2 regions of the Streptomyces sp. NPDC051105 genome follow, and region 1 is predicted to be linked to the other one. Evidence: riboswitches for the same ligand, from Rfam matches in the RefSeq annotation. Region 1 holds a riboswitch; the other holds the start of a gene.

Region 1 (3,189 bases):
CAGGAAGTACCGACTGTTGTCCCGAACCGTGGTGTAAGCCGTGTCCCCGCCCGAGGCGTGAACCGCGTCCCGGACCAGCGCCGTCACCGGGCCCGACGCTGGACCGTCCGGCACACCACCGACCGCGGACGGTCACACCCCCTCCGTCCGACATCACCTGCCCGGAGGTACCCCTTTCGCCGCCCGCCAAAGCCGACGGGGGCATACCGCACCGATCCGCACGCGCACCCCCGTCACTTACGAGATCACGCACGAGGACCTCCGCACACCCTTCGCCGTCCGAACGCGGGCACCCACGCGCGTGTGGCGTCCAGTGACGGACGATCCCACGCACGCCCCCCGCCCCCCACCCGCGCCCCATGGGCCACGGACATGTCTCGACGGACGGGCAGGGCGGGCCCGCGACCGTCGAGCGGCCGACGGCGTGGCCCCTGTGCACCGCGAGCGTGGGCACGGTCGACACCTCTCTGAGACGGCTGCATGTCGCTCCGGACGGCGGCTCTCGCGCCCGAGCCGCTCAAGGCGGTCGCCGTGGCCCGCTCCACGGACGGCCACTGTGACAACGACGCGCGGTGCGGCGGAGGTTCCGCCCCCGCGGTGGACACGCGCGCGTGGACTGCCACCCTGGCCGTCACCCGGTCGGCGAGCCCGCCCCGGTCGGCGAGCCCGCACCCCGCCCTCCGAAGTGACCGGAATCACGTACGCCTGTCGCGTGTGAACTCCCGGCGCACTCCGGGGGCTTGGCCGCCCGATGGCCTTCGAGACGCCCGGGCGGACGAAGCCTCCGGGCGCCCGCCTCCGCACCGCGCATGATCACGGCACGCGCGCGTACCCGGGCCGTACGGAGTTCACTAGGGCGCGCCGGAGAGGCCACACGACCGGATGAACCGGAGGCACAGAACTCGGCGCCGAGCCGGACCCGCCTGGGCCCCACCGGTCCCCCCATCGAGTCGGAATTCCACCGAATAAGGCAATTCGGACAATCTCTTGAATTCCCTGTGACGTAGACCACTTCACCCATCCCCACGAGCACAATCCGCGCGAATGACCCCGAGGCGCTTTTCCACCGATGCCCGGAAAAACGGATTCCGCGAACCCCTATTGTCCGATTCGCCTTAATTGCCATTTTGTGAAGTAGGTCACGCAACCCGGAGTGTCACGACGGCGGCAGGGCCCCCTTTCTCTCCTTTTCTGTGGGCGAGTTGAGGCTTGGCGGCCGCAAAGGATCAAGTGACCCATACGACTCAGATCAAGGTCAATCGGTGTGTTGTGTGAATCAGGCACTTGTTCCGGACATGTGCTCTCGCATACGTTCCCGCTCGCCGGGCGGACGCCGAATCCTGCCGCCGCCCGTCGCGACCCATCGACGAGTCCATTCGCACGGCAGGAGCGGGGAAACCAGGTAAGTCGCCGGACCGGGCGACCGATGTCACCGACGGACGTCGAACCGGAACGGCTAGGGGTGAAGTCGCCTCGCCTTAGGGCGGGGCGGCCGGGCACTCCCCGGGCCCGAACCCGACAGCTCACCTCGCAGGCGACGGAGAGGAACCACGCCATGTCTGCTGCCGCCCAGCACCGCTGTCCCCGCCGTAACCGCATCATCCGCACGCTCGCCATCGCCGGCACCAGCGCCGCCGTTCTCGCCCTCCCGCTCATCGGGGCGACGGCCGCTTCCGCCGCCACCTCCGGCACCTCGACGGCCTCGACGACACTCGCCGGGTACCCGAACAACCTCGACGGCTGGATCCGCGAGTCGCTCGCGATCATGGCCGAGAAGAACATCCCCGGCAGCTACAACGGCATCTACCGCAACGTGATGCGTGAGTCCTCCGGCAACCCGCGGGCCATCAACCTCTGGGACTCCAACGCGGCCGCCGGCATCCCCTCCAAGGGCCTGCTCCAGGTGATCGACCCGACGTTCAAGACGTACCACGTGGACGGCACGTCGTTCGACATCTACGACCCGGTCGCGAACATCACCGCCGCCTGCAACTACGCCGCCGCGCGGTACGGCTCGATGGACAACGTGCACGGCGCGTACTGACCGGCGCCGTCAGCCGAAGAGTCCTTCGAGGACGACGGCGATGCCGTCGTCCTCGTTCGACAAGGTGATCTCGTCGGCCACCGCCTTGAGTTCGGGATGGGCGTTGGCCATGGCCACCCCGTAGGCCGCCCAGTCGAACATGGGGATGTCGTTGGGCATGTCCCCGAAGGCGATGGCCTGTTCGGGGCTCAGCCCCAGATGGCCGGCGGCCAGCGCCAGCCCGGTCGCCTTGGTCACCCCGCACGGCTGGAGCTCGACGGTCCCCGGCCCCGACATGGTGACCGTCGCCAGCGATCCCACCACCGCACGCGCGGTCGCCGCCAGTTCGTCGTCGGACAGGGTGTGGTGGCGCAGCAGCACCTTGCTGATCGGCGCGCACCACAGGTCGTCGCGCCGGCCCACGCGCAGCGCGGGCAGGGTGGGGTGGGGCATCAGATAGCCCGGCTCGATGAGCGTGAGGCCGTCCACGCCGTCCTGGTCGACCGCCGCGTACACCTGCCCGACCTCGGCCTCGATCTTGCCGAGGGCGTTCTCCGCCAGTTCCCGGTCCAGGGTGACCGACCACAGCAGCCGGTCCGCGCCGGCGTCGTACACCTGAGCGCCCTGGCCGCAGACCGCGAGACCCGTGCAGCCGAGGTCGTCCAGGAGGGGACGCACTCTCGGCGCGGGACGGCCGGTCACCACAAGATGCCGGGCACCGGCCCGGCCGGCCCGCGCGAGCGCGGCGAGCGACCGCTCCGACAGGGTGTCGTCGGCGCGCAGCAGCGTGCCGTCCAGGTCGGTGGCGATCAGTGCGTACGGGGTGGGTGCGACCATGATCAGAGAATACGGACAGCACGCCCCTGAGACTCACTGTGCGTTTCGGCCTCAAGTGGCGCCCGCCGTCGCCGTGATGGGGCGATGTCAGTGGGGCGCGTTACGTTGGCGATGGATTGATTGCACCGACCGGACGGGGGCGGCGGTGGTGCGGGGACGGACCGGCAGACTCCCGGGCGCATCCGCTGGACGCGGGCGACCGGGGTGCCGGAGCGGTTCCCGCGTGAGCACGCGGCCGCAGGCCTACGCGCTGTCGTTCGGCATCCGGCGTGTGGAGGGCGACGATCGCAGACCGTACGGGGCGATCGGCCACAACCCCGAGAACCAGT
Region 2 (3,189 bases), on a different contig from region 1:
CCCAGGGAGCGCAGGTCCTCGCTGCCGCCCCTGCGGGCCCGTTCCTGGCCCAGCCTGACGAGTCCCCGCAGCACCTTGAGGTGGGCCTCGGTACGACGCTGGGCGGCCCGGGAGGCGCCGAGCGGCTCCAGGAGCAGGCGCATCTCCAGCAGGTCGGCGGCCTCCTGCTCGGTCGGTTCCGCGACGCACGCACCCGCGTGCCGGCGCGTCACCACGAAGCCCTCGGCCTCCAGGGTGCGCAGGGCCTCGCGGACGGGGACGCGCGAGACGCCGTAGCGACGGGCCAGGAGTTCCTCGGTGAGCCGGCTGCCGCGCTCGTAGACACCCGCGACGATGTCGTCCCGGATCGCCGTGCATACCGAGTGCGCCGGAATACGCATGTCCGACCTCCGCCTTAATCCCCGTGAAACGCCGCCGAGTGGCGTCCGTTCCGTGACTCTATTGCAATGGGCTGGAATTTCCGACGGCGGCCCTGAATCCATGCATATTTTTTGGACACCGGGGTCACGAAAACGACGAAAGCCCCGGCTCGGGGAGCGGCCGGGGCTTCGGGGCTGTCGCCCTGTGGCGTCACATGTTCATCGCCGGGGGGCGCGTGATCGAGGTGTGTGATGCGCCCGCGGGGAAACACCTTCGTGCGGCGCTCGGGGCGGGGCGTCCACACTGGGGCTCCCGGGTGGGGTCCACGCCGGGAGCGCCGGGGGGCATCCACGCCGGGGACGCGCGGGTGGGGCGCACGCCGGGATCGCGCGGGAGGGGCGCACGCTGAGAGCTCGCGGCAGGGGTCCACGCCGGGGGCGCCGGGAGGCATCCACGCCGGGGACGCACGGGTGGGGCGCACGCCGGGTTCTCGCAGAACGCGCACGCCGTGGTGTCACGCTCGCGCGCCCCGCGCCCCGCGCCCCGCGCCCCACTCCCCGCGCTCACGCGATGGCCGCGCGGGGGCGTGCGCGCCGTAACCCGCGCGGGGCGTGCGGTACCGCGCGCCAGGCGTGCCCGCCGTGGTCGGTCAGACGTTCACGCCGTGCTTGCGGAGGTAGGCGACCGGGTCGATGTCCGAGCCGTACTCCGGGGTCGTGCGGGCCTCGAAGTGGAGGTGGGGGCCGGTCACGTTGCCGGTCGCGCCGGAGAGGCCGATCTGCTGGCCCGGCGTGACCTTCTGGCCCACCGAGACGCCGATCGACGACAGGTGGCCGTACTGGGTGTACATGCCGTCGGCCATCTTGATGACGATCTGGTTGCCGTAGGACCCGCCCCAGCCGGTGGAGACGACCGTACCGATGCCGACCGCGTGCACCACCGTGCCGGTGGCGGCGTGGAAGTCGATGCCGGTGTGGGCGCCGGAGGACCACAGGGAGCCGCCGGTCTTGTAGCCGGTGGAGACGTACGAGTCGGAGATCGGCGGGACGAAGGCGTTGAGGCGCTTGCGCTCCGCCGCCCGCGCGGCGCGTGCCTCGGCCTCGCGCTCCTTCTTGGCCTTCTCCACGGCCTTCTTGCGCGCGGCCTCCTCGGCCGCCTTGCGCTCGGCGGCGGCCTTCTGCGCGGCGGCCTGGGCGTCGATCTGGTCGGCGACCGAGTCGCTGACGGTGATGACCGGGGTGAGGCCGGTCTGCTCGACGGAGTTCTCGGCGGCGAGCGCGGGGGCGGCCGAGAGGGTGCCGATGACACCGGTGGTGGTGAGGGCCGCGATACCGGCGGCCTGCGCGGTGGTGCGCTTCACCCGGCCGGGACGACGGTGCTTCCCGGAGGCGCACATGAACGCCATGTAGAGGCTGGTCCTTTCCTTCCCTCTCGCCTACCGGGTTAGCTGACGGGTTCGGAGCAGGAAGGTCTCCTACGGGCCCCCTCGCGGCTCGCGCGGGCGCCCGATTCACCCCAGGGACTGTGTGGGTCCCCGGCTCCCCTGGCTCGCGCCGTACGGGGACTCGGCGATGGCTGTCCGGTGCCGCGGGCGCGGCGCATTGCCTGACGGACAGCCCGGAAGAACCTACGAGGACGTCCTCGCAATGCTCAAACGGATCACGTCATTTGTCGCGCATCCCACAGGGCAGACAGGCAACCTCCGCCCCAATTCGGACATTCGGCGGCCCTGGTGACGCAACAGTCACCAGGGCCGCTTCACGCGCGCGTGCCGCTCGTCCGGACGCGCGGCTTGCTTCGCCGCTCGCCTCGCTCGGCTTACTCCGCCTACTCCGCGGCGACGACCGTCACTTCGCCGATGCCGAGGGCCTCGACGGGCTCCTTGATCTGCGCCGCGTCGCCGACGAGGACGGTCACCAGGTGGTCGACCGGGAAGGCGTTCACGACCGCCGCGGTGGCCTCCACCGTGCCGGTCGCGGCCAGTTGCCGGTAGAGCGTGGCCTGGAAGTCGTCGGGCAGATGCTGCTCGACCTGGTCGGCCAGGGTGCCGGCGACGGCCGCCGCCGTCTCGTACTTGAGCGGCGCCACGCCGACGAGGTTCTGCACGGCGACGTCGCGCTCGGCGTCCGTGAGGCCCCCGGAGGCGAGGGTGCGCAGCACCGTCCACAGGTCCTGGAGCGCCGGGCCGGTGTTCGGGGTGTCCACGGAGCCGCTGATGGCGAGCATCGCGGCGCCGCTGCCGTCGGGGGCGGACCGCAGGACCTGCCCGAAGGCTCGGACGCCGTAGGTGTAGCCCTTCTCCTCGCGCAGGACGCGGTCCAGGCGCGAGGTGAGGGTGCCGCCCAGGCAGTAGGTGCCGAGCACCTGGGCGGGCCAGACGCGGTCGTGCCGGTCGGCGCCGACGCGGCCGATGAGCAGCTGCGTCTGGACGGCTCCGGGGCGGTCCACGATGACGACTCGGCCGGTGTCGTCGGCGGAGACCGGGGGCACCGGCCGGGGCTGGGCGGTGGAGCCGCGCCAGGCGCCCAGGGTCTCGCCGAGCAGTTCGTCCAGGTCGATGCCGGTGAGGTCGCCGACGACGACCGCGGTGGCGGTGGCGGGCCGCACATGCCGGTCGTAGAACGCGCGTACGGCGGCCGCGTCGATCTTCTCTACGGTGTCCTCGGTGCCCTGGCGCGGACGGGACATCCGCGCGGTCGACGGGAACAGTTCCTTGTAGAGCTGCTTGGCGGCCCGGCGGCTGGGGTTGGCCAGCTCGTGCGGGATCTCGTCGAGGCGGTTACGGACCAGTCGTTCGACCTCGCTGTCGGCGAAGGCGGGTGCCCTGAG

Evidence for each region. Region 1 has a riboswitch for cyclic di-AMP ahead of AB0N16_RS09860 (transglycosylase SLT domain-containing protein). Riboswitches for the same ligand answer to the same signal wherever they lie in the genome.
Region 2: another riboswitch for cyclic di-AMP. It lies ahead of AB0N16_RS03225 (M23 family metallopeptidase); the one in region 1 lies ahead of AB0N16_RS09860 (transglycosylase SLT domain-containing protein).

The regions. Positions count from the first base shown of each region.
Region 1 is NZ_JBFBBR010000003.1:514,598-517,786, forward strand. It holds cyclic di-AMP (ydaO/yuaA leader) riboswitch at 1,355-1,550, shown strand; gene AB0N16_RS09860 (transglycosylase SLT domain-containing protein) at 1,556-2,044, shown strand; gene AB0N16_RS09865 (HAD family hydrolase) at 2,054-2,860, opposite strand.
Region 2 is NZ_JBFBBR010000001.1:713,259-716,447, forward strand. It holds gene AB0N16_RS03220 (GntR family transcriptional regulator) at 1-380, opposite strand, end outside; gene AB0N16_RS03225 (M23 family metallopeptidase) at 1,010-1,765, opposite strand; cyclic di-AMP (ydaO/yuaA leader) riboswitch at 1,778-1,941, opposite strand; gene AB0N16_RS03230 (pitrilysin family protein) at 2,188-3,189, opposite strand, start outside.